DNA from 3 places in the Metabacillus sp. 84 genome. Region 1 is predicted to be linked to each of the others. Evidence: riboswitches for the same ligand, from Rfam matches in the RefSeq annotation. Region 1 holds a riboswitch; each other region holds the start of a gene.

What was found. Region 1 has a riboswitch for cyclic di-GMP ahead of ACQCV8_RS15275 (anti-repressor SinI family protein). Riboswitches for the same ligand answer to the same signal wherever they lie in the genome.
Region 2: it holds a riboswitch for cyclic di-GMP, as region 1 does, so the genes downstream of both, ACQCV8_RS02345 (swarming motility protein SwrAA) here and ACQCV8_RS15275 (anti-repressor SinI family protein) in region 1, are expected to answer to the same signal.
Region 3: it holds a riboswitch for cyclic di-GMP, as region 1 does, so the genes downstream of both, ACQCV8_RS05330 (putative glycoside hydrolase) here and ACQCV8_RS15275 (anti-repressor SinI family protein) in region 1, are expected to answer to the same signal.

The regions. Positions count from the first base shown of each region.
Region 1 covers NZ_JBNILN010000009.1:95,886-105,852, forward strand. The annotation lists gene ACQCV8_RS15205 (ABC transporter ATP-binding protein) at 1-182, shown strand, start outside; gene ACQCV8_RS15210 (VanZ family protein) at 253-717, opposite strand; gene ACQCV8_RS15215 (anti-repressor SinI family protein) at 751-882, opposite strand; gene ACQCV8_RS15220 (helix-turn-helix domain-containing protein) at 872-1,222, opposite strand; gene ACQCV8_RS15225 (signal peptidase I) at 1,455-1,964, shown strand; gene ACQCV8_RS15230 (TasA family protein) at 2,024-2,620, shown strand; gene tapA (amyloid fiber anchoring/assembly protein TapA) at 2,711-3,346, shown strand; gene sipW (signal peptidase I SipW) at 3,321-3,869, shown strand; gene ACQCV8_RS15245 (DUF5658 family protein) at 3,913-4,212, shown strand; gene ACQCV8_RS15250 (hypothetical protein) at 4,224-4,424, shown strand; gene ACQCV8_RS15255 (TasA family protein) at 4,891-5,487, shown strand; gene ACQCV8_RS15260 (hypothetical protein) at 5,602-6,363, shown strand; gene sipW (signal peptidase I SipW) at 6,360-6,911, shown strand; gene ACQCV8_RS15270 (helix-turn-helix domain-containing protein) at 6,943-7,278, opposite strand; gene ACQCV8_RS15275 (anti-repressor SinI family protein) at 7,369-7,509, opposite strand; cyclic di-GMP riboswitch class I at 7,539-7,628, opposite strand; gene ACQCV8_RS15280 (YqhG family protein) at 7,786-8,580, opposite strand; gene ACQCV8_RS15285 (DEAD/DEAH box helicase) at 8,596-9,967, opposite strand, start outside.
Region 2 covers NZ_JBNILN010000001.1:465,012-474,978, reverse strand. The annotation lists gene ACQCV8_RS02375 (glycosyltransferase) at 1-685, shown strand, start outside; gene ACQCV8_RS02370 (glycosyltransferase family 2 protein) at 687-1,454, shown strand; gene galU (UTP--glucose-1-phosphate uridylyltransferase GalU) at 1,539-2,414, shown strand; gene ACQCV8_RS02360 (UDP-glucose dehydrogenase family protein) at 2,451-3,767, shown strand; gene ACQCV8_RS02355 (S8 family serine peptidase) at 3,832-5,022, shown strand; gene ACQCV8_RS02350 (5'-nucleotidase C-terminal domain-containing protein) at 5,264-7,594, shown strand; cyclic di-GMP riboswitch class I at 7,692-7,776, shown strand; gene ACQCV8_RS02345 (swarming motility protein SwrAA) at 7,957-8,358, shown strand; gene ACQCV8_RS02340 (hypothetical protein) at 8,548-9,967, shown strand, end outside.
Region 3 covers NZ_JBNILN010000002.1:146,377-156,343, forward strand. The annotation lists gene acsA (acetate--CoA ligase) at 1-1,274, shown strand, start outside; gene ACQCV8_RS05315 (DeoR/GlpR family DNA-binding transcription regulator) at 2,180-2,935, shown strand; gene pfkB (1-phosphofructokinase) at 2,932-3,846, shown strand; gene ACQCV8_RS05325 (PTS fructose transporter subunit IIABC) at 3,859-5,739, shown strand; gene ACQCV8_RS05330 (putative glycoside hydrolase) at 6,605-7,465, opposite strand; cyclic di-GMP riboswitch class I at 7,502-7,593, opposite strand; gene ACQCV8_RS05335 (hypothetical protein) at 7,637-8,884, shown strand; gene ACQCV8_RS05340 (hypothetical protein) at 8,881-9,783, shown strand; gene ACQCV8_RS05345 (DUF2194 domain-containing protein) at 9,780-9,967, shown strand, end outside.

The DNA.
Region 1 (9,967 bases):
AGATGACGATTATTGTCATTGCGCATAGGCTTTCTACGATCCGGAACGCGGATCAGGTGATTGTATTGGAGGAAGGAAGGATTGTGCAGGCTGGTGGCTTTCAGGAGCTCGCCAGCCAGCGTTCGGGCCAGTTTGGGCGTCTGCTTGGGAATCAGGCAGAGGCGGTTCAGGTTAGCCGTTAAGAATGATTAAAGATATACAGACAGCAAACAGCCGGTGCCGCATTTCGTTTAGCGGTACCGGCTGTTTTTGCTATGCCCTTTTCCTGAGCCTTGTATTCCATTCAGCCCTTCTTCTCTGTCTTTTCTTCCGCTCATGCCGGATCATGAGTAACCAGACGATGACAATGCCGGCCCAGTCCTTCAGAAGATCTGTCCATGAGGCGGAACGGCCTGCTGTAAAGTATTGGTGCCACTCGTCAATGACGCTGTAGCCGGCGGCAATGAAGAGGGCGATCGGGATTGCCCTTTTAGAGGAGAGGCCGAAAGCCTGCAGGGCAAGAACGGACAGAAAGAACAAGATCCCGAATTCGATTAGATGAAGCAGTTCAAAGAGGGTGCCTAATAGAATAATAGGCAATGCCGGTTCTTCAATCACGGCCACCCGGTCAATCCCTTTTGTAAGAAAAAGAATGATGGCTTCCGTTGAATAGCTGGATTGAATCCATATCACGGCAATGTACAGGACCGGGATGGCCGCAGCCAGGATTTTTACCATAACACCACCTGCTTCCAAAAGAGAACGAATCGTTTAATGTGCTGCTGCTGGTTCTTTGCTGAATAGGAAGCTTCGTACTTCCTCGGGTGTCAGTCCCAAGTTTTTGGCTTCCGTTAACAGTTCAACCCACTCTTTTTCTGAAACAAGTCTTTGTTCAGTCATCATTTTTTTCCCCCTTGGATTCTTTCCATTTATTGAATCTGACATAATTTCTGAACGTTTCAAACTCTTCCTTGCTCATGCCTTCATTAATGGCTCTCTCAATCAATGCCTTCCATTCTTCATCGAGCTGGCCCTTTGGCTCAGGGTCCCCCAGCAGTTCATTTACTTCGACATCCAGCGTGTCCGATATTTTGGTTAAAAACTGAAGACTGGGGTTCTTTTGAACATTTCGTTCTATGTAGCTTAAATACGATTTTGATACACCTGCCTGTTCGGCAAGCTCACTGAGTGAATAGCCTTTTTGACGCCTGATTTCGCGAATTCTTTTTCCGACAGCTTCCATATAATGAACTCCTTCTTAACAATAAATGCAACGCTTTCGTTCATTATATAAAACAAATTGTTCTTAATAAAATTAAGAAATTGTTAGAAAAAGAGAGGATATTCGAGAAAACGAACGAAAACGTTCGTTAAAATGAATTAAATGGCATTTTTCGAGATTTTTCTTTTAAATAGGCCATAAGATATAATCATAGTAAGAAATTCTTAATTAAGAACAGTGGTGTGCTGCCTGAATGAAAAAAAGAGTCATTTTTTATGCTGTAAGATTCACATTCGTATTAGGCATTGTGTTTTACTTATTACTTCTTGGGAACACGCACCAATTCCTTCCTTTTCAGCTAAAGAATGTTTTATCTGGTTCGATGGAACCCGTTTTTCAGACAGGATCCATGATTTTAATCAGAAAACCGGATCGGGAAGAAACATTTAATAAAGGGGAAGTCATTACCTTCAGAACGAAAGAAGAAATCCTCATTACTCATCGCATTGATAAGGTGCTTGAGGGAGATTCCTATGTTACAAAAGGGGATGCCAACGATGGTGCGGACCGTGAACCGGTGCTTGCTCAAGACATTTCAGGGGTGTACACAGGAATCACGATCCCCTATGCAGGCTTTTTGTTCGCAGCCATTCAATCCAGGGCAGCCGGCATCTTTCTGATGATTCTGCCTGGCACCGCTTTGCTTTACATCTCCTTTAGGCTGCTGTTCAGCAGGCGCGGGAGAAAGATAGACTGGCAGTGATTGACTCTTCCTGAAGTATTGGAAGTTCAATATAAATCAATTTTTAGGGGGACTTTACAATGAGCATGAAGAAGAAATTGGGATTGGGTCTTGCTTCTGCAGCACTTGGTCTGACATTGGTTGGCGGCGGTACATATGCTTACTTCAGTGATAAAGCAGATGCTAAAGGCACGTTTGCAGCAGGGACTTTAGATTTGGCTGTGGGCCCTGAGGAAATGGTTATTGAACTGGAGAACATGAAGCCCGGTGACTGGGCCACCAGAGCATTTAAGCTTGAAAACAAAGGGACATTGGATATCAAAAAAGTCTTCTTGATGACAGATTATACGGTCATGAATAAGGACGGTGCTGATCAGAACGTTCAGGACCTTGGCAAGCACATCCAAGTTAACTTCCTTTATAATGCAGACAAGCTAAATGATGTCATCTACAGCACAACGCTGAGTGAACTGAAAAAAATGGATCCAAATGCTATCGATAAAAACGTCTTTACTCCAATGATGGAAAAGAAAGGCCTGGCTGCCGGAACGACAGACGACCTTTTCGTTCAATTTGAGTTTGTGGAGAACGACAAAGACCAAAATGAATTCCAGGGTGATGCGCTGGAGCTTAAATGGACGTTTGAAGCACAGCACGGTAAAGGTGAAGAACTGTAACAAGCAGGGTTAGGAGGGCAGGATCTTCCTGTTCTCCTTTCTTCAATTATTCCCATAGAAGAACAGGGGCTGGAGACCATTCGGCGAAAGGTGAATCATCTGTTAAAATGCTCGTTCATTGCCTATTTTCTGATATTATTCCTCACTTACATAACCTCCCCAACAAGTGCTTACTTTACTGACGGGAATGAGCAGTCCATTCAAATCAAGATGGGTTCCTGGTGGGATAAAAGTGAATTAAGCTTTATGGACATTCCGGTAAATGATGCGTTAACGGTTTGCGGAGAGCCTGCTGAGATTAAGGCGCTTATCCAAAATATGGGATTTACGATGCTTGATGGTACGTCCTACAGAATATATATGAACGAAAAAATGATTGAGGATGGAAACCTTCCGGCAGTAAAAACGGGAGAAACGGCTCCTCTTTCAATCAAAGCGGGTGAGGCCGGCACATACAGATTCGAAGTGGATCAACGGCCGGGCTACGGAGGCAATGACAAAGAGACTGCCTCTATAAGCAGCCACCCAGTAGAAGTAAAAGGATGTTCTGTGACAGCGGAAGAAGGTACGGAGCCATTCGATGATGAGTCGGGATTGAAGCAGACGCATGAGCCAGCTTCTGCAGATTTATCCGCTGGACGAGAACCTGCTGCCCGTTCTGAATCTGAAGTAATCACGGATCACGAAGGAGAGATTGCAGATGAAAGCAGTGAAACGAATCGTTAGCCAGCTTATGTCCGCCTTTCTGTTTCTTTTGCTTACAGGCATGATTCTGTTAGTGGTTTCAACAAATGTTTCAGGAGGGGATCCTGAAATTTTCGGATATCAATTTAAAACCGTTTTGTCCGGTTCGATGGAGCCGGGAATTCAGACAGGATCGGTTATTGCGGTTCAGCCAGGCGGCGATATGACACGGTTTGAGCAGGGAGATGTGATTACATTTAAGATGGATGAACAGACTCTTGTTACCCACCGCGTGATTGAACGGAAAACGAGCGGAGAGCATGTGATGTATACAACGAAGGGGGACAATAACCAATCAGCGGATTCATCACCGGTGCTCTCAGAAAACGTTTCAGCCTCTTATACAGGTTTCACAGTTCCGTATATCGGCTATTTAATTGAATATGCTAAGTCTAAAGAAGGAAACGCACTCTTGTTCATTGTTCCCGGATTGCTGCTGATCGGGTACTCCATATTAACTATATGGAAAGCTGTTGCAAGGCTTGAGGAACCTAAGAATGCATAAGCTTCAGCATAACTAATATGCCTTTCAGAAGGAGCTGCTCCCATTGAAGGTTGCTTTCATTTATCTGGCTGTTGTCAATGCCGCAGATCTTTTCATCACTTTAGCCGGGCTGGAGCTGGGCTTTATACAGGAAGCCAATCCTATCATGAGAGGGCTGTATGAATGGAGTCCGGCCGCTTTTATCGGAGTCAAGCTTCTGTTTTCCTTTCTCCTCTTTTTCATGGTCTTTCTCCTCCCAATTAAAACGACGACCCTCCTAAAGGGGGTTACGTACGGAGCGTGTATCCTCTATTCCTTTGTACTGGTCCTTCATTCTACTTGGATTCTTCATGTCACAGTTTAGGAGAGATGGAAATGTTTAAAAAAGTGTGCCCCCGCTGTGCCAAGTCTTCTTACAGCAGCTACAGCGGCGGGGAATGGATATGCCCTTCCTGTTCGAATGATCTTACCTTCCAGCGGGTTCTGAAAGTAAGCGGCCAGCGTAAAATCGCACCGGTTAATGGAAAATACGCACAATCCGAGTCAGATCAGCCTGTCATTTCTCTATATGCATAAAGAAGAACCTGGAAAAGAATCCGGGTTCTTTTTATTTAGGTAGACTCATTCCATTTCAATGCCGAAAGAACCGGACCCATTGGTTCATGGGGTAAAAAATTTTAGTGGAAAACATTGATTTCATGCTTTTTATTAAACCGGGGACTTCAAAAATCATACAAATGGATGAGGTGATTTATTGGTATAAAGAACCTTTTGCCGAATTTAGGCGACTGCTACACTTAAGGAGGAAAGAAGGAAGAATTTTATCCCAAATCATAAATAATTTGTCATAACAGATGAGATGAATTCCTCGCGGTAATATTTGTCGGAATATTTAAACAAAATAGGTGAAAATTAAAAGCTGCACCACCGGTTGAGCCTCTTTGCAAAGGCTGGTTTCATGTTTGGTCCAAAAGAATGGACGAAGGCGTGACAGGGCTTAGGTATAAGAGATCACATACACAGGAAACAGGAGGAATGTAAAATGGGGATCAAGACGAAATTAGGGTTAGGTATTGCTTCAGCAGCATTGGGACTATCGTTGGTCGGCGGGGGTACATATGCTTATTTCAATGACAGAGCAGAGGCAACGAGCTCATTTGCTGCCGGCACACTTGACTTAAATGCGGTTCCGACTGAAGTTGTGAATGTGAAGGACATGGCTCCGGGAGATTATGTAACCCGTACATTCAAGCTGCAAAACGATGGAACGGTCGACATTAAGAAGGTACTTTTGACTACAGATTATACAGTTGTGAACAAAGAAGGCGAAGAAGCTAACACGGAGGACCTAGGCAGCCATATTAAGGTAAACTTCCTTTATAATGCAGACAAGCTGAATGATGTCATTTACAGCACAACCTTGGAAGAATTAAAGGAAATGGATCCTAACGCTGTTTCCAGCAATGTTTTCACACCTCTTTTTGAAAAGAAAAAAGGACTGAAAGCAGGAACGACCGATGACTTGTTCGTCCAGTTTGAATTCGTTGATAATGATGAGGATCAAAATCAGTTCCAAGGCGATTCTCTTCAGCTTAAATGGACATTTGACGGCCGGCAGGGAAAAGGACAAGAGCTATAAGCGCTGAATGGATTCAGGACGATTTTACATAAGCGGGATGAGGCAGCCCCTCTCCCGTTCTGTTTTTGATTAGCGGACAGAGGAAGCACTTAACCTACATGGAAGGTGATACCGGTGGACAAAGAACACAAGAAAAAGAGGGGCGCTGTAAAAACGGCCGGATTCGTATGCGCCGCTTTTCTTGCAGCAGGCGTCTTTTCATCCCCTGTCCAGGCCTACTTCAGCAAGGACAGTCAGCAGACGATCGGAATTCAAATGGGATCATGGTGGGATGGCAGCAAGCTCCGCTATGAACAGACAGAGAATTTGGTATGCGAAACAAAGCAAGTGATTTTCTCCGTAAAAAATAGCGGGTTTGCCATGACTGGCGGCACTGATTACCGCATCTACCTGAATGACGAAGTGATCGAGGAAGGTTCGTTGGAGGAAATCGGAGAAGACAGGTCCGCGCAAATTATGGTTAGCACAGAGGAGCCAGGCACCTATTACGCAAAAATTGCCCAGCGCCCTGGCTATGAGGGAGAAGAAGATAAAACGGTTTGGACGAGCAGCGGGAAAATAACGGCAGCTGCATGCGGGAATCCGGAAATTGAGGATGAACAAGAAGCAAAGCCTGAGACGAAAGATGAAAAGAAAGCAATGCGAGTAAATCCAGAGGCGCAGGATGAAAAGAAAGCAAAGCGAGTAAATCCTGAGCCGCAGGATGACCAGCGGGCAAAGTCTGAAGATCCTGAGACACAGGAGAAACAAGAAGAAATGGCTCAAACATTGCAGCCAAAGGGCGAAAAGGGTACAACCGAAAGTCCGGAACATGAAGATAACAGAGATATACTTCTAGAAGAACAGGCAGAGGATGAAGAAGAGGCCATTCGATGAAGCTTGCCGGCCGGGCATTTTCCATGCTGCTGTTTCTAATCATTGCCGGACTTGCGATAGCCGTTTTTTCATCGAAAGCATCGGGAGGGGAGCCTGAAGTTTTTGGATATCAGCTGAAAACTGTTCTTTCAGGATCGATGGAACCGGGAATTCAAACAGGGTCTGTCATCGCGGTGAAAACGGGCGGTGATATGAATCGCTTTGAAGTGGGGAATGTCATCACATACTGGATGAATGAAAAGGATCTGGCAACCCATAGAATTACCGGAAAAACAATGAGCGGCGGTCAAGCTGTGTACCGAACCAAAGGGGATCACAATCAATCTGAGGACTCAGACCCGGTTCTGGCGCAAAATGTAGTGGCTGAATACACGGGGTCGACCATTCCTTATGCAGGATACATCAGCAGCTATGTACGGTCAAAAGAGGGGAGAGCCCTTCTTGCGATCATACCGGGGATTCTTTTGATTATTTATTCGATATCAACCATTTGGCAGGCAATCCTGAAAATTGAAGAACTTCACCAGCAAAAATCAGACAGTACATAAAATAAACGGCCTGGACAAGTGTCCTGACCGTTTATTTTTTTGGCTGATTAATCCGCCATTTATTAAATTCCAGAAATTCACGAAACTGATCTTTTGTAACTCCTGATTGCATAGCTTCTTTAACAAGTGATGCCCAGTCCTGATCAAGCTGGCTCGCATATGCATCGTCCGTATTTCCGTTCAACAGGGTGTTTACAGAAATACCAAGCACAGCTGAAACCTTCTCCAAAAATTGTACCGATGGATTGGATTGGAGATTACGTTCGATCGAACTCAGATAAGATTTTGCAACGCCTGCTCGGTCTGCTAGTTCAGATAGTGATAGGTTTTTTTCTTTGCGGTATTTGCGAATGCGTTCTCCGATCATAACATCACCTTCCCTTAGTCATTATAGCATATAACGAAGGGTTTTCTTCGGTAAATCGAACAAAATCGACAAAATTTTTTCGACAAACTGTCAGCTGTTTCTTTCATCCTGATTCGTTTGAAGGAAGGTGCGGATGTCTTCTTTGCTTAGTCCCATTTCCAATGCTGCTTTGATTAAATCCTTCCATTCCAAGTCCAAATCCATTTCTTCTTTGACCATAACATTTTCCATCCCTTTTCCTCCTAAAATACGTATGTATTTCAGGCAATCCGGCGATCATCATTGCCTCCGGCAACCTTAGACCCGTGATTTTGCGTCGCTGCCTTTCAGCAGGTTTGCCTTTGTCTGACTGGTGAAAGCTATCATTCCGTCTGAGCTAATACTTTGGTCCATGGCTGGGAAGGTAACCTTTGTACTATGATTATAAATAGCAGGATGGAAAAAAGTTGCCGAAAGCTGTCGAAATTGAAAAATAATTTAATATTCTTGTTTTTTCAGCCGATATTATTAAAAAATTGTTTTTTCGTTCAGGTAAAAAATACCCCCGTTATTGACAGAAATATGTATTCTTGGTTCATATAAGTCTTTCAACGCACCTTTCTCCAGCTCGTACACTTCCGGCTTTTCCTCCATGTCCTCATAAAAATGGTGCAGGAGCATTAAATCAGCATTCCAGCGCTGCTTCGCTTCTTCTGCCCATGTATGGTCATCCTCTGAAATTCTTTGCTCTATATGTGTCCTGATCCTTTGCATCCCGCTTTTAGGCAGGATCAGAGGGGAGAGGGTGAAGCTGAAATCGGGGATGGTCGGTGTCAGAACGAGCTCGTTCAGCCGGTCCTGAAAACCCTCCACCATGGTTCCGCTGATTAAGTGCAGCCCGATGGAATAGACAACGTCCTTTTTCATGTCACATTGATAAGAGACTGTAATATTTATCCCAAGCCACGGATGAAGAGGCTGCTGGCCTTGGATTGCAGCCGATTTTTCATACATACGAGCGAAAGAGCCGAGCTTTTGTGCAGAACGAAAAATCTGATGCAGCCTTGGAGAGCCGAAGTGAATAAATTCAGGTTTTTCACTTTCCGTTTCAGCGTCCCGGTCTGTGAGCAAATGAAGTTTCATCGGGTTGGGCTCTCCGCCGGTTTTCTCCAGGTAATGCCAGTAAAAAGGGCGGTTCATCAGCTCTTTATCCATGTCCGGTGTCAGCTGAATGGCCAGAGACCCGGCACCATTACCGGAGACGTCACAATAATTCGCTTTGAAAAATCTCTCTAGCAATCCATAAATTTGCTGCTGGTTCATGCAGTTCCCTCCTTTTTAAATACCGCCGGATGCTTTTTGTTCCTCTGTTTCCTGCTTGCCGAAATCAAGGATTGAGGTCAGGTTTTCCATTTTGATTTTCATCTCGCCTTCCGTTGATGAGTGAAAGAGGATATCCTGAAGGTGTTCTTCAAAATTTGTGATTTCCAATTTAGCCAGAATTTCATCCAGCTGTCCTATAACCTTTTCAAACAAATCAATCTTTTCATACAGCAGCTTTAGAATATGCTCTTCCACGGTGTTTTTGGTAGACAGGTTGTATATATGAACATCCCGTTCCTGGCCGAGCCGGTGAATACGGCCGATCCGCTGTTCAAGTCTCATCGGGTTCCATGGCAGGTCATAATTAATGATCTGGTTGCAAAACTGCAGATTGATTCCTTCGCCGCCTGCTTCCGTTGCAATCAAAACTTGAATATTTCCTCTGAACAGGTCCTTCATCCAATCTTTTTTCCCCCGCTTAAACCCCCCTCTGAATGGAACAGAGGAAATGCCATGCTGCTTTAAAAACCATTGAAGGTACAATTGAGTTGCTCTGTACTCTGTAAAGATAATAACCTTATCATTGATTTGCTGGATGAGCTCCAGAACTTTTTCAGCTTTGCTGTTTTTAGATACCGCATCCACCGCTTGAAGAAGATCGTGGATCATCGGGGCAGGTATAGGAGACCCTTCATCTTCGCGGCGCTCGAGCATTTTTTTCAGGGTCATATAAACGGCTTCCCGGCTGCTGCAGGCCTCGCGCTGAAGTGTCATGATCGAAAACGTGTTGACGGCTCCTGCCATAGCGGTTTTAACGGATGATAGCTGATCATACAGCTGCTGTTCTGTTTCTGAAAACTGTATGGAGATGGTTTCGACAATCCGCTTCGGCCAGTCAATCCCTGTATCACCGCGCCTGTTGCGCAGCATAACCTTGTTTATAAGCTCCTTAAGATGCTCATGATGCTCGACAGACCGGTTTTTAGCTGAAAAGACTTCCGTAAAATAGGCTTCATTTCCGAGATGACCGGGTTTTAAAAGAGAAACCAGGTTGAAAATTTCCTCAATCCGGTTTTGGATTGGGGTAGCTGTCAGCAAAAGACAATATTTCTTCTTTAAATTCAGGACGAAGTCATAGTTTTTGGTTTTGCTGTTTTTCAGTTTATGAGCTTCATCGATAATCACCAGGTCATACAGCTGGCTTAAAACGATCTCACGATGCGGGCTGCGCTTCGCTGTGTCGATGGAAGAGACGACAACATCACACTGCTCCCATACATAGCTCTTCTTTTGTTCGATGGCCGGAATGTAGAACTTCTGGTTCAATTCCCTGGCCCATTGTGACACGAGGGAGGCAGGGACAAGGATCAGTACTTTTTTGACGAGT
Region 2 (9,967 bases), on a different contig from region 1:
CGTCATGAAAGAAGTGACGGCGCAGTATACAAACAAGCCTATTGATGTCACCCCATTCGGCGTGGATATGGAAAAATTCAAGCCGCTCCCTGACCGGAAACCAAATGAGATCGTTACATTCGGGATTGTGAAAACGATGGCTGAAAAGTACGGGATCCGCTACCTGCTGGAGGGCTATGCAGAGCTGAAACAGATGGTTCCTCCTGAAGCGTTTGAAATGACAAAGCTTGAAATTGTCGGACCCGGCCCAAAGCTTGAGGAATATCAGGAGCTGGCGAAATCTCTAAAAATTGATGGTCAGACCGTATTCCACGGGAGGGTTCCGCATGCAAAAGTGCCTGAGCTCATTAATTCCTTTGATGTCTTTTTTGTTCCTTCCACTCTGGACAGTGAAAGCTTCGGTGTAGCTGCTGTGGAAGCACAGGCGTGCGAGGTTCCGGTCGTTGTGGCGAATGTCGGCGGTCTTCCTGAGGTGGTAAAGGATGGAGAGACCGGCTTTATCGTGCCAACAAAAGACAGCACAGCTTTGGCAGAAAAAATGAAGCTGTTCATGGAAGATCCGGTTCTGGGCCGGGATATGGGAAGAAAAGGAAGAGAGCACGTTTTATCTCTCTACCGCTGGGAAGAAAATGCAGAGCTCATGTCTGATATTTATGAACGCACGTTGGCAGGAAGGGTGAGGTAGCGTGGAAAAACCGCTTGTATCCGTGATCACGCCTTCCTATAACAGTACGAAAACCATCGGGGACACGATTCGTTCTGTACAGGCCCAAACGTACAGCCACTGGGAGATGCTGATCGTCGATGACTGCTCCACCGATCATTCCAGAGACTATATCAGGGAATTTGCCGGAGCGGATTCCCGCATTCAGCTGATTGAGCTGGATGAAAACAGCGGGGCAGCCGTGGCTAGAAACACTGCGCTCAGGATGGCGAAGGGAAAATACGCAGCGTTCCTCGACAGTGATGATTTATGGCACCCGGAAAAGCTGGATAAGCAAATCCGATTTATGGAAGAGAACGATTATGCGTTTACGTATACTAAATACGAGCTGATGAAAGAGGATGGCGGGAGGCTGAATCAGGTAGTGGAAATTCCTGACAGCATCGGCTACCATGGACTGCTGAAAAACACGATCATCGGCTGCTTGACAGCGGTAGTGAATCTGGAAAAAACCGGTCCAATTCAAATGCCGAATATCCGGACGAGACAGGATTTTGCTCTCTGGCTGTCCATTTTGAAAAAAGGAATAACGGCACATGGTCTGCAGGAAACGCTTGCTTCTTACAGGCTCGTTCCGGGATCCATCTCCAGCAATAAAGTGAAAGCCGCGAAACAGACATGGAAGGTTTACAGAGAAGTAGAAAAACTGAGCCTTCCGTATTCAGCCGTCTGTTTTGCAGGGTATGCCTGGAATGCCGTCAAGAAAACCTATTTAAATAGAAAAAGCTAAGGGGAAATCCAATGCTGACGCTGAGTAAAGCGGGCGAAGCCATTTAACCTTGCTATATAAAATACACAATTGGGGGAATGAAAGATGACAAAAGTAAGAAAAGCGATTATACCGGCAGCAGGCCTCGGGACACGTTTCCTTCCTGCAACGAAAGCACAGCCGAAGGAAATGCTTCCAATCGTGGACAAGCCGACCATCCAATACATAATCGAAGAGGCAGTCGCTTCGGGCATTGAAGACATCATTATCGTCAGCGGACGAGGCAAGCGCGCGATTGAAGACCACTTTGATAAATCCTATGAGCTTGAAGAAACGCTTGCCAAAAAAGGCAAGGATAAAATACTTGAAGAGGTTCAGGCCATTTCCGGTCTTGCGAACATTCACTATATCCGCCAGAAGGAACCTAAAGGATTGGGCCATGCGATTAACTGTGCGAGCCGATTTGTAGGCGATGAGCCGTTCGCAGTTCTGCTTGGAGATGACATTGTCCGTTCTGAAACCCCGTGCACAAAGCAGCTGATTGATGCGTTTGATCAGCATCAGCGCAGTGTTGTAGGCGTTCAGCAGGTCCCGGATGAGGATGTCTCTAAGTATGGCATCATCGCTCCGCAGAAATCTCCAAACGGGGACAAAATGATTTCGGTTCATACGCTTGTAGAGAAACCGAAAAATGAAGAGGCTCCTTCCAACTATGCCATTATGGGCCGGTACATCTTAACGCCTGAGATTTTCTCTATTCTGGACGAGCTTCCACCTGGTGCAGGCGGTGAAATTCAGCTGACAGATGCACTGAAGGTTTTGAATGAAACACAGCCGATTTATGCTTACAATTTTGACGGACAGCGCTATGATGTAGGAGACAAGTTCGGATTCATTAAAGCGACTGTTGATTTTGCCCTTGAGCGCGATGATCTAAGAGATCAGGTAAACAGCTATTTAAAAGAAATAGTGAAAAAGTAAATACGCTGAGGCTATCAGCAATATGGAGGATTTTACATCATGCAAATCGCAGTAGTTGGAACAGGCTATGTCGGCCTGGTTACAGGAGTATGCCTGTCCGAAATCGGACATGAAGTAACATGTGTGGATATTGATGAAAAAAAGGTAGAGAGCATGAGACAGGGCTTGTCCCCAATCTATGAGCCCGGCCTTGATGAACTGATGAAGGCAAACATCGAGCGAGGAAGACTGCATTTTACAACGAAGCACAAGGACGCATTTGCCGGGGCAAAAGCAATCTACATCGCGGTAGGCACGCCTCAGCGTGAAGACGGACAGGCAGATCTGCGTTTTGTCGAGCAAGTTGCCATTGATATCGCCAATAACATCAACAATGATGTAGTCGTCGTAACCAAAAGCACCGTTCCAGTTGGAACAAATGAACGGGTTCAGTCCATCGTTAAAGAGCATCTTAAAGATGATTACAAGGTTTACTCTGTTTCCAATCCGGAGTTTCTCCGTGAAGGCTCAGCGGTAAAAGATACCTTTGAAGGGGACCGGATTGTCATTGGAGCAGACAGTGAGGAAGCAGCTGCACTGTTGGAGGAAATCAACCGCCCATTCGGCATTCCGATTTTTAAGACCGGGATCCGAAGCGCTGAAATGATTAAATATGCCTCCAATGCATTTCTTGCAACGAAGATCAGCTTTATTAACGAAATTGCGAACCTTTGTGAAAAGCTAGAAGCGGATGTTGAAGATGTTGCGGCAGGGATGGGGATGGATGACCGGATCGGCAGCAAATTCCTGAAAGCGGGAATTGGCTACGGCGGTTCGTGCTTCCCGAAAGACACAAGCGCCCTTGTTCAAATCGCAAGCTATGTTCAGCATGATTTCAACCTGCTGAAATCTGTCATTCAGGTGAATGCAGAGCAGCAGAAAATGCTTGTATCCAAAGCGAGAGAGCGCTTTGGTAATTTAAAAGGAAAGCGTGTCGCCATGCTCGGCCTTGCCTTTAAGCCGAACACGGATGATATGCGTGAAGCGGCCTCCATTACACTGGCTCACGAGCTTGTCAATGAAGGTGCCGAAGTCGTAGCGTACGATCCGATCGCGGCAGATAATGCGAAAAAGCTGCTTCCGGCAGAGACCCTTTATACAGACAGCCCGGAAGAAGCCATCACCGGAGCGGATTTTGCCATGATCGTAACGGAATGGGAGCAAGTGAAAGCATTGACCTTCCAGGACTATATAGAAAAATTAAATGAGCCGGTCATTTTCGACGGCCGCAACTGCTACTCCCTTGAGCAGGCAGCAGAGCATCCGGTAGAATATTACTCTGTCGGCCGCAAACCAATCCTTAACCGAAACTAGATGGAAATTTTCCATCTGGTTTTTTTTATTTTTTCGGATTACTATTAAGCAAAGGGCATGGTTGTTGCGTCGCCAAAATGAAAAAGAGAGAAGCGTGCTGAGAATGGGGAAATTGCTTAGATTCATGATTGTATGTTGTGTCTCCGGTTTGTTTTTTGTCTATTTGCCGCAGCAAGCGGAAGCAGCTTCATTCCGCTATTTGGCCGAACTCAAAGGAGAGCCTTCACAGGTTAAAGAACAGCTGAAGCCATGGAGAATCACAAAAACCTTTTCTCTGGATGGCCGCCATTATGCTGTTTTAACAGGAAGCGGATCCATCAGAAAGCTAAAAAAGAACCCGGTCATTATCTCTGCACAGCACGACTTAAAAACATCGGGAGCCGCTGCCTTTAAAGCCCCGCGCTACTCGCAGCAGATTTCATGGGGAGTGAAAAACTCCCAAAGCCACCGTCTCGCCTCTAAGCCCTGTGCCTGCAAAATTGCCATCGTAGATTCCGGGATTGCCGAGCATGAGGATTTAAAGGGAAGGGTCATCTCGAGGGTTTCATTCATAAATGGCGAAAAGCGGGGGATGGCGCCTGACACCGGGAAGCTTCAGCATGGAACACATATTGCCGGCATTATCGGAGCGAATTTTAATACATTCGGCTCGGTAGGAATGGTCCCTGAAGCTAAACTGCTAGCTGTGAAAGTGTTAGATGAAAATGACGAGGGCTACGCCTCTGACCAGGCAGCCGGAATCGCCTGGGCCGCCAATAACGGAGCGGACATCATTAATGTAAGCTTAAGCGACGAATCCGGCAGGAATGAAATAACCGAGCAGGTTTTAAAAAGTGCTTACAATAAAGGTGTTGTCATCATTGCGGCAAGCGGAAATAAAGGGAAGCGAGTCGAGTATCCGGCGTCCTCCCCCTATACCATTTCTGTCGGTGCTGTGGATCAAACTAACAGAATTGCTTCTTTTTCAAGCTTCGGAAGCAGCCTCGATCTTCTTGCTCCGGGAGTGGACATTCGTTCTACCGTTTTTAAGAGCTCCTATAAAAATCTCAGCGGCACCTCCCAGGCTGCGCCGCATGCAGCAGGAGGCGCGGCCAAGCTTCTTCCTCTTTATCACGGACCGAAAAACGGAGCAAGAGTTGAATGGGTAAGAAAGAGATTAAAAGATTATGGGGACTTGAGAAGAGTGACCGTTAATGGACGCGCGTATAAAGTCCCGGTTTTAAATGTGTACAAAAGCTATTATGGAATAAAATAATCATGAAAAAGAGCTGATCCGTTTTCGGACAGCTCTTTTTTTGACGCTTTATCCCCTTGTCAGCGACCTGCTGAAAGTCCCTAATTTATTGTAAATATAATAATCTGTTTACAAATTAAACAATTAATTTACAATTTTCTCATAGAAACAGCTCTGATGTTGCGATAGAATTTTAGTTGGGACCGAAACCGCTTTAATAAATCCGTTTTACCATTTTTTAATTTGAGAGGGGAATATCTGAATGTTCAAAAGCAAAGCACTAACTGCGGGTATTGCAGCTGCCGTACTTTCTTCTGGTTTAGCAGCCACACCGGCATCCGCTGCCACAGGCACTTTCGCGTCAAAAACCGTACATAAAGCCGAAACTCTTGCAAGCTCCCTGCATAGATACTACACCAATGTTACCCCGAACGGACCTGAAATCACTCCTGAATTCGAAGCGAGATACAACTTGACCAAGGATGCAATCGAAGAAGGCTGGGACGTTATTAATGAAGTGTCCAGCCCGCGGATCAAACGCATTCTTAGAGAACGCCTTGAAATGGCTGTTGAGCGTCAAATGCGCGCCGCCTATTACTTCGATGCTGTAAGATACGGAGAAAAACTTAAGCGGGCCACCAATGATTTCCGCGCACAATACAGCGAAACTCCAAGCAAAGAAATGCAGTCCGCGTATTTTGACCTGATTGATCAAACCGAAAACTACGGCAAGCTCGTCGGAAAAGTATACCGCTCCAATGTCCGCGAAGCGATGGGATCCGAATACATCCTTCCTGCAAAGGTAGCTTATCAGCTGGTTGGCTTTGACCTTACTCAGTTCAAATACAATCTAAAAGCAGATCAGGCTATTTCTGACAATGATAAAGAAGCTGCACTTAAAATGATCGAAATTTCAGAGAAGCTGGAAGAAAAGGATCAGGAAATTACAAACGCACTTTTAGCCCTATTCCCGAACTCTGCAGAACTGAAGAAGGATGCAGACAAGGTAGAAGAAAACATTGATCCTGCCATCATGGAGGAAATCGAGCGCCTGAAAGAAGAGATTGACGCTGCGTTTGCAAGCTTCGATCTATCCATCCTTCATTCCAACGATACACATGCAAATGTTGAAAAAGCTCCAAAAAGAATTACAGCTATTAAAGAAATGAGAGAGGCGAAAGAAAACTCCCTTCTTCTTGATGCCGGCGATGTTTTCTCTGGAACTCTATATTTCAACGAATTTAAGGGACAAGCAGACCTTGAGCTTATGAATCTTGCAGGCTACGATGCGATGGTGTACGGAAACCATGAATTTGATCTTGGAACAGAGCCTTTGGCCCGTTTCGTAGAAAAAGCTGAATTTCCATTTGTCAGTGCAAACGTAGATTTCTCAAATGATGCAAACATGAAAAACCTTCACAGCGATACGATTTCCGAAGCTCCTGAAGACGGAAAATCCTACAGCGCCATCGTAAAAGAAGTCAATGGCGAAGAAGTGGGAATCATTGGTTTGACGACTGCTGAGACAGCGACTATCTCCAGCCCGGGAGAAGGCGTGAAATTCGAGGACTACATCGCAGAAGCGAAAAAAGCAGTAGCAGAGCTTGAAGGAAAAGGAATCAACAAAATTGTTGCCCTTACTCACATTGGATATGAAGATGGCGGCGGCGACAACGATGTAACCCTTGCGAAGGAAGTAGAAGGATTGGATGTCATCGTAGGCGGCCACTCCCATACACGTCTTGATGAACCTGTCTTTGACAAAACAGGAGAAGAACCGACTGTAATCGTTCAGGCTTACCAGTACAGCGACTTCCTTGGATCTCTTGATGTGGAATTTGACTACATGGGAAAAGTGATTTCACACGAAGGGCAATTGATTGATGTAAGCGCGAAAGCAGATGATGCTGAAGCGATGGAAATTGTTAATAAGTACAAGCCTCAAATCGAAGAAGTGAAAAACGAAGAGGTAGCCGAGACACCTGTTGCTCTTGACGGTGCACGTGATAATGTCCGAACAAAAGAAACGAACCTAGGAAACCTGATCACCGACGGTATGCTTGCGAAAGCGAAAACAATCGACCCTGATACTGTAATCGCTCTTCAAAATGGCGGCGGAATTCGTGCTTCCATTGATCAGGGAACCATTACGATGGGTGAAATCCTGACCGTTATGCCTTTCGGAAACTCCTTGGCCATCATGGACTTAAAGGGCTCAGAAATTAAAGAAGCTCTGGAGCACAGTGTCGATACGGCGCCAGCTCAATCCGGTGCATTCCTTCAGGTTGCCGGCATGAAGTTCACGTATGACAGCACAAAACCTGCCGGAGAACGTGTCACAGACGTTCAAGTGAAAGGAGACGGAGATGCTTATGCCGCTCTTGACCCTGAAAAAATGTACAAAGTAGCGACCAACACCTTTACAGCTGCAGGCGGAGACAACTACACTGTATTTGAAAATGCATACGGAGAAGGCCGTGTAAGCGAGCCTGGCTACGTAGACTGGGAAACATTCAGCGAGTACGTAAAAACGAATCCAGAGATTAAAGAAGGCGGAGAAGGACGCATCACGGACGCCGCTTCACAGCAATAATGGCATTTTAGGAAAAGGCTGGCTAAATTGCCAGCCTTTTTTACGGTTCCCGGATCATTTGTAGTATAATAGTCCTCGTGTTCAGGGAAGCTGGAGCAGACGTAAAAGGCAAACTTGTTGAAAGATAAGGACGCAAAGCCATGAGTCTAAAGCATTCATGCCAGGATTGTCAGGCTGCCAATTGCAATTCGGAAAGGCTATGTTCAAACACACATTTGGTTTTCACCCGCTGCCGCTAACCTGGCAAGAGCGAATCCGCCTGCCGTGTTTAACGAAGCCTTTCAGAAAAAGATGGCTTTCGTCTCAATGTAGATCATCCCAGACATTCGAGAACAAAATGAACTTTGATGGAGGATCAGCCATTGTATCGGGAACCGAACATGAGAATTCGAAACAACAAACAATTAAGGTATCAGACTTTAAGGCGGGAACTGACGGGTTTAATGAAAGAGAAAAACATCAAACGGAACCCGAAGACAGAGGAAGCGCTGGAATTGTTCAGCCAGTATTATATTAACTACACAAATTTGACCAGCGGAAAGCATATTGATGAAACCATCATCAGGGAGTACATCCACTTCCACCTCCATTCCAGCCAAAAACGAAAGGCCTACACCTCTATAAAAAGACTGAAGGAAGATGTGAAAATACTGGAAAGTCTTTTTGACCAGTCAGAGGGCTCTTTCCGGCAAGCCGACTTTTCTTTGCTGAATTATTCTTTATGGGTAAACAGTGACACAGACAGCAAAGGGTTATATCATTAAGGAAACAGGACCATGCGATAAAACAGAAGGTAGAATCTCACGGGCTTTTGTGTTTTTTTACGGTCAGCTGCTTGTTTCAAGCTGAATATTTCTCCGGACCTTGCACGATTTTGACATAATTTTTCAGCTGAATGCAGAACATAGTTGAAAGATCCAATGATGCAATATTGATCGTTATGGAGGATTTTCATGAAGTTACTTCGATTATTTTTTTCGTTTTTGCTCCTCATTTCATTGCTGACCTTTCCTGCATCGGCCACAGGAGGACCTTTTGAGAACCTTGGTCCTCAGGTTAAGTATGTAAATGTGATACGCGGAAAGGCGGGACTCGATCAATATGGCCAGCCTCGTTTTTACGCCCTGCTGCAGGGTGAGCCTGCCAAGCTTGCAGTGATTGACCTTCAGACAGAGAAAATCGTGGATATTGAAACACTCCCGGGCGCTTCTGCGGCCTGGTCCATTGAAATAGATCCCCAGCACCGTGTCTGGGTTGGATCCACCCCGAATGAGCATCTGTACCGCTACGATCCGGAAACGAAAGAAATTACGGATCTTGGAAAAGCAACCACCACTTCCAACACCACCATTTGGGATTTAACGTACGATAAAAAGTCCAACCGGATTTTTGGGGTAACCTCCTATGGCGGATCTGTTATTACTTACAGCGAAGAAGAAGGCTTTAAAAGTCTCGGAGGGGTAATGAAAGGCCGGCGGTACGCGAGAAGTGTCGAATACGATGAAAAAACAAACACTCTTTATGTAGGGGTAGGATCTCCTGCCGCCCTGATAAAATGGGATCTGGACACAAACCAGAAGACAAACATCCTTCCGGAAAAGTATCAAAAGGATGCATCCGTGTACGACCTGAATTTATCCCGCGGAAGAGTCTATGCCAAGATGGAAAACCAAAGTATGCTTTTAGTCATAAACACGAAAAATGATCAGGTTGAGCATGAAATCCCTGCGGATTCCAGAGGGATCTCCCAAGCATGGGACGGGGATACAGTTTTTTACAGCTATAAGAAAAAGCTGTACGAGCTGAATCCAAAGGACGGAAAAAGCAAGGAAGTCAATTCAGATCTACCGGCAACAGCCGCTTCTCTGGATATCATTTCGATAGACGGTCAGCCTAAGCTTGTCGGCCTCTCGGCAAACGGAGGGAAGTTTTATCAATATCATTTAAAAGAAGATAAATACAAGGACACCATGCTCAATCTCCCTTCCCAGGCTGTGGATATTTATAACGTCGGCCAGGGAGTTAACGGAAACATCTACAGCTCCGGCTTTATCTCCGGAAAGCTGGGAGTGTACAACCCTGAATCCAAAGAAACAAAAATGTACAAAGGCGTCGGCCAGGTGGAGGACATGGCGTCCGTTGGAAAGAAAATGTATTTTGGAGTCTATCCGAACGCCATCCTCTATGAATACGATACCGCCAAAAACTGGGTACCGGGAGAAAATCCTAAAAGAATCATCAATCTCGGAGACAGCGGGCAGGACCGTCCAAAGGCGCTGGCAGGAGACGAAGAAAAAGAAAGACTTTACGCCGGAACCATTCCGAAACGCGGAGAAAAAACAGGAATGTTCCTCGTCTATGATGTGAACAAAC
Region 3 (9,967 bases), on a different contig from region 1:
AAGTGATTGTGACAACACCCGAACTGCTTGAACGGGTGCCGCATGATGAACTCCCTGCACTAGAGCACATTATTCTTGTAGGCGGACAGCCAGAGGAAGAGAAGTACATTCATTTCCATGAAGAAATGGAGAAGGCAAGCAAAGAATTTGAAATCGAATGGTTGAATGAAGATGACGGGATGCTGCTTCATTACACTTCCGGGTCTACCGGTAAGCCAAAAGGGGTTCTTCACGTACAGCGTGCCATGATTCAGCATTATCAAACGGCTGAATGGGTGCTTGACTTGAAGGAGGATGATGTTTATTGGTGCACAGCAGACCCAGGCTGGGTAACAGGTACAGTCTACGGTATCTTCGGTCCTTGGCTGCACGGAGCATCCAATGTTATTGTCGGCGGAAGGTTTAAGCCTGAAGCCTGGTACAATACGATTGAAGAGTTGGGCGTTTCTGTATGGTACAGCGCACCAACGGCATTCAGAATGCTGATGGGGGCAGGGGATGAAATCATAAAAGATTTTAATCTCAGCAGTCTCCGCCACGTCCTGAGCGTTGGAGAGCCGCTGAACCCGGAAGTAATCCGCTGGGGAATGAAAGTATTCAGCCACCGCATCCATGATACATGGTGGATGACGGAAACTGGAGCCCAAACGATTTGCAATTACCCATCGCTTGAAATCAAGCCAGGTTCCATGGGCCGTCCGGTACCAGGTGTCAAGGCAGCCATCGTGGATGATCAGGGCAATGAGCTGCAGGCGTACCAAATGGGAAACCTCGCGATAAAAAAAGGCTGGCCATCCATGATGAACGCCATCTGGAACAATCCTGAAAAATATGAATCCTACTTCATGCCGGGCGACTGGTACGTCTCTGGGGATTCTGCCTACATGGACGAAGATGGGTACTTTTGGTTTCAAGGCAGAATTGATGATGTCATCATGACCTCTGGTGAAAGAGTGGGCCCGTTTGAGGTAGAAAGCAAGCTTGTGGAGCATCCCGCGATTGCAGAAGCGGGAGTAATCGGAAAGCCGGATCCTGTGCGCGGTGAAATCATTAAGGCGTTCATTGCACTCAGAGACGGCTACGAACCTTCCGAAGAATTAAGCGAAGAGATCCGGACCTTCGTGAAAAAAGGTCTGGCTGCCCATGCGGCTCCAAGGGAAATCGAATTTAAAGATAAACTGCCGAAAACAAGAAGCGGTAAAATTATGCGCCGGGTATTAAAGGCTTGGGAACTTGATCTGCCCGCCGGTGACTTATCTACAATGGAGGACTGAGAAGTACTCTGGAGGAAGAAGGCAGGCTATGCACTGTCTGTCCTCTTTCCTTTAAAGGAAATTGTCCGTAAGAGGCAGTCCCATAAAAACGGAAAAAGAAGAGGCTGACTCAATTGGCCGGAGGAATCCGGCCCTGTGAGTCCCCTCTTTTTTTTGGCTGCAATAGCAGGCGGCAGAGTTGTCCCTGTATAACTCCCCTACTTTAATCATAGCTGGGAGAAAAGATGTTTTTTTCCTGAGGCTTTGTTAAAGCATTGTGTTGATTTTTCACACCTGTTGATTGGAGCGGAAGGCGTGAGACTCCGAGCTAAGAGCAGCGGGTCAGGTGAGACCCCGCAGTCGCGAAGCGAGGAGGAGGCTCACCGCCCGCCCAAGGATAAGCGAACGCCTGCAGCGGAAATCAACAGCCAAGTTTAACAGAGCTTTTCCTGAAAGCAGATTAAAAAGTGCTGCCAGAGAAATCATTCCTAACCTGGCAGCTTTTAATACTTATGAGATGGGGCATTTCCCATCTGAAGAACATCTTGTGAAAATTAACCGTGATATCTTAAATTTCCTAAAGAAGCATTACTGATTTTAAAGTAGAAGTAAACATTTTGCTGTTTCATTATTACGAGGATAGAAGGTGCCTGAACGGAATTTTAAGGCACCTTTTTTGCGATGAATTTGTTTTTTCCCTGCAGAAGCGGAATCCATCCTTTCGTTACCCGGCTGACGATGGCAGCTGCTGAATTTTCTTTCTCATTGATCACTACATCCTGAATAGATGAGTATATTTGAACGAAAATGATTGGATTTATTAAATTCAGCATGAATATGAATGAAAATGATTGTTTTTGGTTGATTTTTGTAAGGGCTTTCGTTACACTATAGTCATAAGGCACTATCAGGCTGGAGGTGCGTAAATGCTTACCCCTGAAAGACACAGTATTATTCTTGATTTAATTGATAAAAAAGAAGTAGTCAATATCCAGGAACTTGTAGATGCAACGTGTTCATCCGAGTCAACGATAAGGAGAGACTTAAGCCAGCTTCACAAAGAAAAGAAACTTAAGAGAGTCCATGGCGGAGCAGAGCAGCTTCATCAAAAGGGAACAGAGCCGAATATCGCCCAGAAATCCATCATTCATCTGGAAGAAAAACAGCGAATTGGTGAATTTGCGGCAAGCTTTGTAAAAGACGGAGACCGGGTTTTTTTAGATGCCGGAACGACCATCTTCCATATGATCCGCTTTCTTGAAGGAAAAGATATCATGGCCGTTACAAATGGACTAACTCATATAGAAGAGCTGGCGAAGTACCAAATTCCTACGTACTTAACAGGCGGGTATGTGAAGCAGACGACAAGAGCGCTGATCGGTGCACGGACCATAGCAACTTTAAGTGAGTACCGTTTCGATAAGTGCTTTATGGGAGTCAATGGAATCCATCTGGATTCAGGCTATACAACTCCCGATCCTGAAGAAGCGGCTGTGAAAACAAGCGCAATTCGCTTTTCGCAAATAGCCTATATGCTGGCGGACAGCAGCAAGTTTGACGAAGCTGCATTTTCAAAAATAGCAGATTTACATGAAGCTGTAATTCTTACAGCCAGCGTAGAAGAAGATGTGCTGGCAGAATACAGAGAAAAAACGGAGATAAAGGTTGTGGAAAGATCATGATTTATACTTGCACATTAAACCCTTCTATTGATTACATTATGCATGCTGACAATTTTAAGCTCGGTCAATTGAACCGCACGAAAGGGACACAGCTTTTTCCGGGCGGGAAAGGCATTAATGTTTCAAGAGTGTTAAAACGGCTGGGAACAGAAAGTGTAGTGCTTGGATTTGCCGGAGGGTTTACAGGAGACTTTATTAAAAACTTTCTTGAATCAGAAGCTATTTCATCACAATTTACAGAAGTTTATGAGCCTGCAAGGATCAACGTGAAATTGAAAACGGATACAGAGACAGAAATAAACGCAGCGGGCCCTTCCATTGAAATGGAGCAGCAAGAGAGCCTGATCACAAAAATGGAACAGCTGCAAGAAGGAGACTTGCTCGTTTTAGCCGGAAGTATTCCGTCCTCTATGCCATTGACGTTTTATAAAACACTTGCAGAAATAAGCAGGGCAAGAGGAGCTCAAACCGTTATCGACACAACCGGTCCCGCTCTTGAAGAAACGTTCCAATATGAACCGCTGCTGATCAAGCCGAACCATCATGAGCTGGGAGACTTATTCCGAACGAACGTAACGAGTGTGAACGAAGCAGCTTACTTTGGGAAAAAACTGATCGCTCAGGGCGTTCGGAATGTCATTGTTTCAATGGCAGGCGAAGGAGCCGTCTTCATTAATGAAAATCTCGTCTTAAAGGCTTCCGTACCAGCCGGTACATTGAAAAACTCAGTTGGAGCAGGCGATTCCGTTGTGGCTGGTTTTCTGGCCTCCTATACAAAGGGAGAGGATTATGAAGAAGCCTTCCGGACTGGTACCGCTGCAGGCAGTGCAACAGCATTCTCGGATGACCTTTGTACAAAAGAAGAAGCCGGGAAGCTGCTGACGCAAATAAAAATAGAGAAAATCGGATAAGGGGGAAGGAACATGAGAATTACAGATTTGCTGACGAAAGATACCATTCTATTAAATCTTTCATCGAATTCAAAAGAACTGGTTATTGACGAATTAGTCAATCAGCTGGACCGTGCCGGAAAATTACATGACCGTGCCGGGTACAAAGAAGCCATTCTGGCACGGGAGGCTCAAAGTACAACCGGAATCGGAGAAGGCATAGCAATTCCGCATGCAAAAACAAAAGCGGTCAAAAGTCCGGCTATCGCATTCGGACGTTCTGCAGCAGGCATTGATTATGACTCGCTTGACGGTGTGCCTAGCCGTTTGTTCTTTATGATTGCAGCAGAGGAAGGTGCGGACAATACCCATTTAGAAACACTCTCTTCCCTTTCAAGTTTTTTAATGGATCCGGATTTTAGAAAGAAATTAGAAGAGGCAAAGACGGAGGAGGAAGTTCTGGAGGCCATCAATTCAAAGGAAGACAGCGAAATGGATGATAATGAAGGGGATGAAGCTTCCCTATCATCCGAAGAGCAGCTGGTCCTTGCTGTTACGGCCTGTCCGACAGGGATTGCCCATACGTATATGGCAGCTGACTCATTAAAAGCAAAGGCTAAGGAGATGGGCGTTCAAATTAAAGTAGAAACGAACGGCTCAAGCGGTGTGAAAAATCTCCTGACTCAGGATGATATTGAAAGGGCTTCCGCCATCATCGTAGCTGCTGATAAGCAAGTGGAAATGGAAAGATTCGGCGGCAAGCACGTCATAGAGGTACCGGTTGCACAGGCGATCAGAAAGCCGCAGGAACTGATTGAACAGGCTCTGAAGCAGGATGCCTCAATTTACAAAAGCGGGAAAAGCGCTTCGCCGGATGGACAAAAAGAAAAAGGACAGAGAACCGGCTTCTACAAGCATTTAATGAACGGTGTATCCAATATGCTGCCGTTTGTTGTGGGCGGAGGCATTCTGATTGCCATATCGTTCATGTTTGGGATTAATTCCGCGAATCCGGATGATCCAAGCTATAATCAAATTGCCTATCTATTAAAAACCATCGGAGGAGATAATGCCTTTGCGCTTATGATTCCGATTCTGGCAGGATTTATCGCGATGAGTATTGCAGACCGTCCCGGATTTGCTCCCGGTGCAGTCGGCGGGCTTCTTGCTTCCACTGGGGGAGCAGGGTTTCTTGGAGGATTGATCGCCGGTTTCCTTGCAGGGTATCTCGTAGTGCTGATTAAAAAAGCATTCAGCGGGCTGCCTGGTTCACTGGAAGGCATTAAGCCTGTATTGCTCTATCCGCTGTTTGGTGTTCTCTCAACAGGCTTGATCATGCTGACAGTCGTAATCCCCCCTGCAAAAGCATTGAATGATGCGCTGAATGGCTGGCTTATGGGGATGGGAACCGGAAATTTAATTCTTCTGGGTTTGATCCTCGGCGGAATGATGGCAATAGATATGGGAGGCCCGCTAAATAAAGCAGCCTACACCTTTGGTATTGCCATGATCGATGCAGGAAACTTCGCACCCCATGCTGCAATAATGGCAGGAGGAATGGTCCCTCCGCTAGGTATGGCTCTGGCAACGACCTTTTTTAGAAATAAATTTACAAAGCAGGAACGGGAAGCTGGAAAAACAGCGTATATCATGGGCGCTTCCTTTATTACAGAAGGAGCGATTCCATTTGCAGCTGCAGATCCTGGAAGAGTCATCCCGGCATCCGTTATCGGAGCGGCGACAGCAGGTGCCCTTTCTATGCTGTTCAGCATAAAGCTTCCGGCACCGCACGGGGGAGCATTTGTTATTCCAATCGTTGAAGGAAATCCCCTTCTGTACGTAGCGGCCATCCTGATTGGAGCCCTTGTTACAGCCATAATTGCCGGCATGTGGAAGAAACCGGTTCAATCATAACAATCGAGCGGCTGCCGCTGTAAAATTTGAAAAGCCTGTCCTGCTTCCCTGTTCAGAGTTCAAAAAAGATAGTCTTTCACAATTATTCGCTTAAAGCTGAGCAGGTGCAGAAATAGGCCGAAAAATAGGCTGGGATATAACTAAAAGTGTTGTCCTTAAAGCCGAATAATTTGTTGGGAAAAAGCATGAAAATAAGAAAACCGAACTTTTACGAAGCTCTATACCAGAGTTTCAAATAAAGTTCGGTTTTTTTTAGCCGGAAACCTTTTGTCCCATCCTTTTTTTATAGTCTCAATAGAATAGGGACGAGCTGTAAGAGTATCGGGGCAAGTCTCCTAATCCTGCACCTAGTTTGCTTATTTACGGAATTTTGCTATCCGGAATTACGGCTTCTTTACCTATAAGTGGGGTCCTTTTTGATTTAGAGTACCTTTCAAGCTGATGGAGAATCATGCAATGATGCGTGTATATGCACGTTCCTGAACTGAAAGAAAGATCCTGCTGATAGAAAATAGCAAAAAGAAAACCCTCGTTCACCGGGGTTTTCTTTGTGAAAGTTTTGTTCAGAATGACTCAGGCAGATTGGCAAACCGAATAGAAAAAAGGGGAGAGAACATGAGAACGGTTTACTGTACGCATGATATTTTTATGTCTATTGTCATGTTTTCTAAAAAACTTAATAGACTAAGACATTAGAAGTAGGTAAAATGAATGGTGTACATCAGTCCGTTTTGAGCAGGAACCAGGATGATTAAGCAGGGTGAAACTGGTGAGCCTATTTGGAAATTGTCTTCAATCTGGGCGTGTGCTACAAATAATGTAAGCAGTTATTGAGTTTATGATTAGAGTACTAGTTTTTGTCGAATTACCAGCGGTTAAAGTCTTTTACCGCTTTGTAATGCTTAAATCCTTGAGCTGCAGAAAATGCATCACTTTTTGAGTGCTGTTCAAATGAGACGGTCAGAACCTCCAGCCCAGTTTCCTGCTGCAGCTCTTTTAAATCAAGAATTTGATTCCTAGACCATTGGTCCTTGGAAACGACCCGGTGAGAAAAGTCCTCCCACATAATGGCGTCTACATAATCAGCGCTGGCAGCTTTCAATGTATCCATTCCCCAGTTCTGGATGATCCCCAATCTTGGGTAGGAAGATGTAACGCTTTTAAGGAGCTGCTGCAAACCGGTCCGCTGCTTTTTTAGCTCAGCGGGCTTACTGCTAAAATAATCATCTATATTTCCGACTGTATCCAAAAAGACACCGTCCATATTCTTGCTGTATACCTGTGCATGGATTTCTGACAGAAGCAGCTGCCTGAAATGGGAAGAACCCATATTCATCAAATAGGAATCCCATTGCTTGATATAGTGTTTTTGTCCATTGCTCCGGTAGTAATCCTGGGGGAGAAGTTTCCGGATAAATGCTGTATTCCAATTATCGGCTTCCATCGAGTTGATGTAGCCGTATACTTTCGTATCGCCCTTTTTAATCTCATCGATTTGGGTTTTGGTGTACAAGAGGGGTTCTATGATCACCAGATCATAAGCTTTCATTTTTCTGATAATTGCAGGGGTAGGAGCATCGTAGTAAATCTTATAGGATTTCACGCCGTCAAGAATCCCGTTGCTTCCGTGTGACATTGCAGAGGCTGCAGTGACTGGAGACGATAAAGAGACAGTAATGGATACGGCAAAAAAGATCAATACAAAAAATTTGATTACGTTATTCATTTGTAATCCCTCCGTTTTTTTAACGAGGGATGGCAGCTTCGCAGGCTGGCGATCGGTATCTCCCATAGGAAATCTGACGACCCATGCCTTTGCGTCCTTGCTTTTCAGCAAGTTTGCCCATCACCTTAGGCCTAATCATATCAGCCTGTTTTTGTAAGATCAACCTATTTTTTGCCGAAAGTAGTGATTCTTTTGATCTATAATCAGTCGAAAACAATACGAAAAGTAATAGAAGCATTTTCCCTGACAGGATTAAATGCAGCAGCCATTTTCTATTTTAGCGAAAATCTTCCTGCACTTGGCTTGTTTGTCTGGCCTGTTGCTATTGTACTGATTTCTCTCAGATACGGCATCTACCCCGGCTTTATTCCTTTTTCCGGTGCAGTGATCACCACGTTGTTTTACGAAGTTAACCAGGGCGGAGATTTGTATTTATTTTTTACAAACTTCGAAAGCATATTAACGCTTCTCCTGTATTTTTTCCTCCTCCTTTTTACAGGTCTGTCACGTAATTCCCAGCAGGAACGGTATTCGGATTTAACAACCCTTTATCAGGAGGCTTCAGAAGAAAAAAGGCAGTTGAAAGAGGCACTTGAAGATGCACTGGAAGTAAATCGGCTGTACAGGAAACGGTTTTTAGAATCCGAGGATGCATTTTCGGAAATGTATGATATGGTTACGGCTTTGAATTTCACAGATTCTGATACGATTTTTAATGAACTGGTCAGAATCGTGCAGCTGAGATTCAGAAGCAGCCAGCTTGTTTTGTATTATATTTCTTCTCAGGGACATTCCATCCGCTCAAAAATCAACACAAATAAGGTGGGAAGCCTAAAATCGAATTACAGGGGAGAAGACGTTCCTGGACTGATCAGCAAGGTGATGAATCACTCTCCCCGCGTTCTTTTCAAATCGGCTGATGAAGCCGATGATTCTCCAATGATTGCAGGCCCTGTGTTTGTAGTCGGAGAGATGAGGTATGTGATGGCACTGAATGGTGTAAAGCTTGAGTCATGTACAGCCCATCACATTCAATGGCTTGACTGGTGTTTGAAGTGGGCAGGAAACAGGCTTAGCTTTGCTTACAAATACGAACAGGAAAAAAATCATCTCGAACGTTATGAGGGAACGGGGATTTATAAGCTGGCCTCCTTTTTTAGAAAGTTCAATGCGGAGCTGGAAAGAGTTGAAAAAATCGGCCAGCCTTTCGTAATTTTTGAAATACACACGCCAGGTTTATCCATAGGGGAGATTGATCTTACAGTTAAAAATCAGCTAAGGGAACTTGATTCAGCGGGGTGGGATGAAGAGACGGATATTCTTTATGTTTTGCTTCCCGGTGTTGAACCGGCTTTTGAAGCGTCTGTAAAAGCAAGGCTTCAGAATGCACTTCGGAAGGAGGCGGCTCCAGTCAAATGATTTGGATGTTTTTTTTAGGTATTCTGCTGGGAGTTATTGCTGCCGTTTTATCTCGCCGCTATGCCAAAAATATGGAACGCAGCCAGCACGGCCTCCTTTTCCTTTGGGTGCTGCTTGCATGCGCTGTGCCCATAATAGGATTTATAGGAGGATGGGCTGTGGTGTACGTCTTCCGTAAAAGGCAGGATGGAACATTTATGGAAGACTACTCAACCTATATCCATAATAAGGTTTACAATTTTGAGAGCTTAAGAGAAATGCTCAAGCAGGACCGGCATTTATTATCTGCTGAAGGACAAACGTCAGAAAATTCTTGGATGATAAAAAGTCTTTTGCTGAATATGTCCAATGAGAAAAACACTCATCAGGAAAAAATCATAAAAAAAGGGCTTAGCCATCCTGATCAGGAGGCGGTTCATTATGCTGCTACGATAACCAATGTGCTGCAGGACCGGCTGTTAAACCAATTACAAAAATTAAAAATAGAGAAATCACCGGAACTTCCAAACAGCTATGAAGTGCTTCTTGAATCCTATCAGGAGTACCTATCAAGTGATTTGCTCTCGTCCGCATTGCGGGAAAAGACAGAGAAAGAGTATGAGATGTTTCTAAAGGAGGCCTCTGGACTTTTTCCGGAGCATGATTCCTTTACTGTGGCGCTGGCGGATTTCTTACTGGAAAGCAATCCGGAAGAATCGGATAAGCTATATGAAAGAATTTACGAAAAAGATCCCCGTTCATCCAAGCTGATGTGGGGGAAATTGCGGATTTCTTATCAAAAAGGAGAATGGAATCAAGTATTTCGACTGGCAACATTGCTTATGGAACATCCGGATTTGCGTTTTTTTTCTGAGCAGCAGCAGGAAACCATCCGTTTTTTGGGAGGGAAGGCTGAATGAATCGCAATGTTCCGGGCTTTGTCCAATTCACCTCTATTTTGGCTGTTTTATTGCTGGCAGGCGTTTTGTATATGAATACAGATCGATTTTATGCGAGTCTTCCGGCAGCGGAATCGGACGCCGCTTCTGAAAAGCTTACCTTTATGAATTCTGAATGGGATGGGAAGGCAAACGATCTGAACCG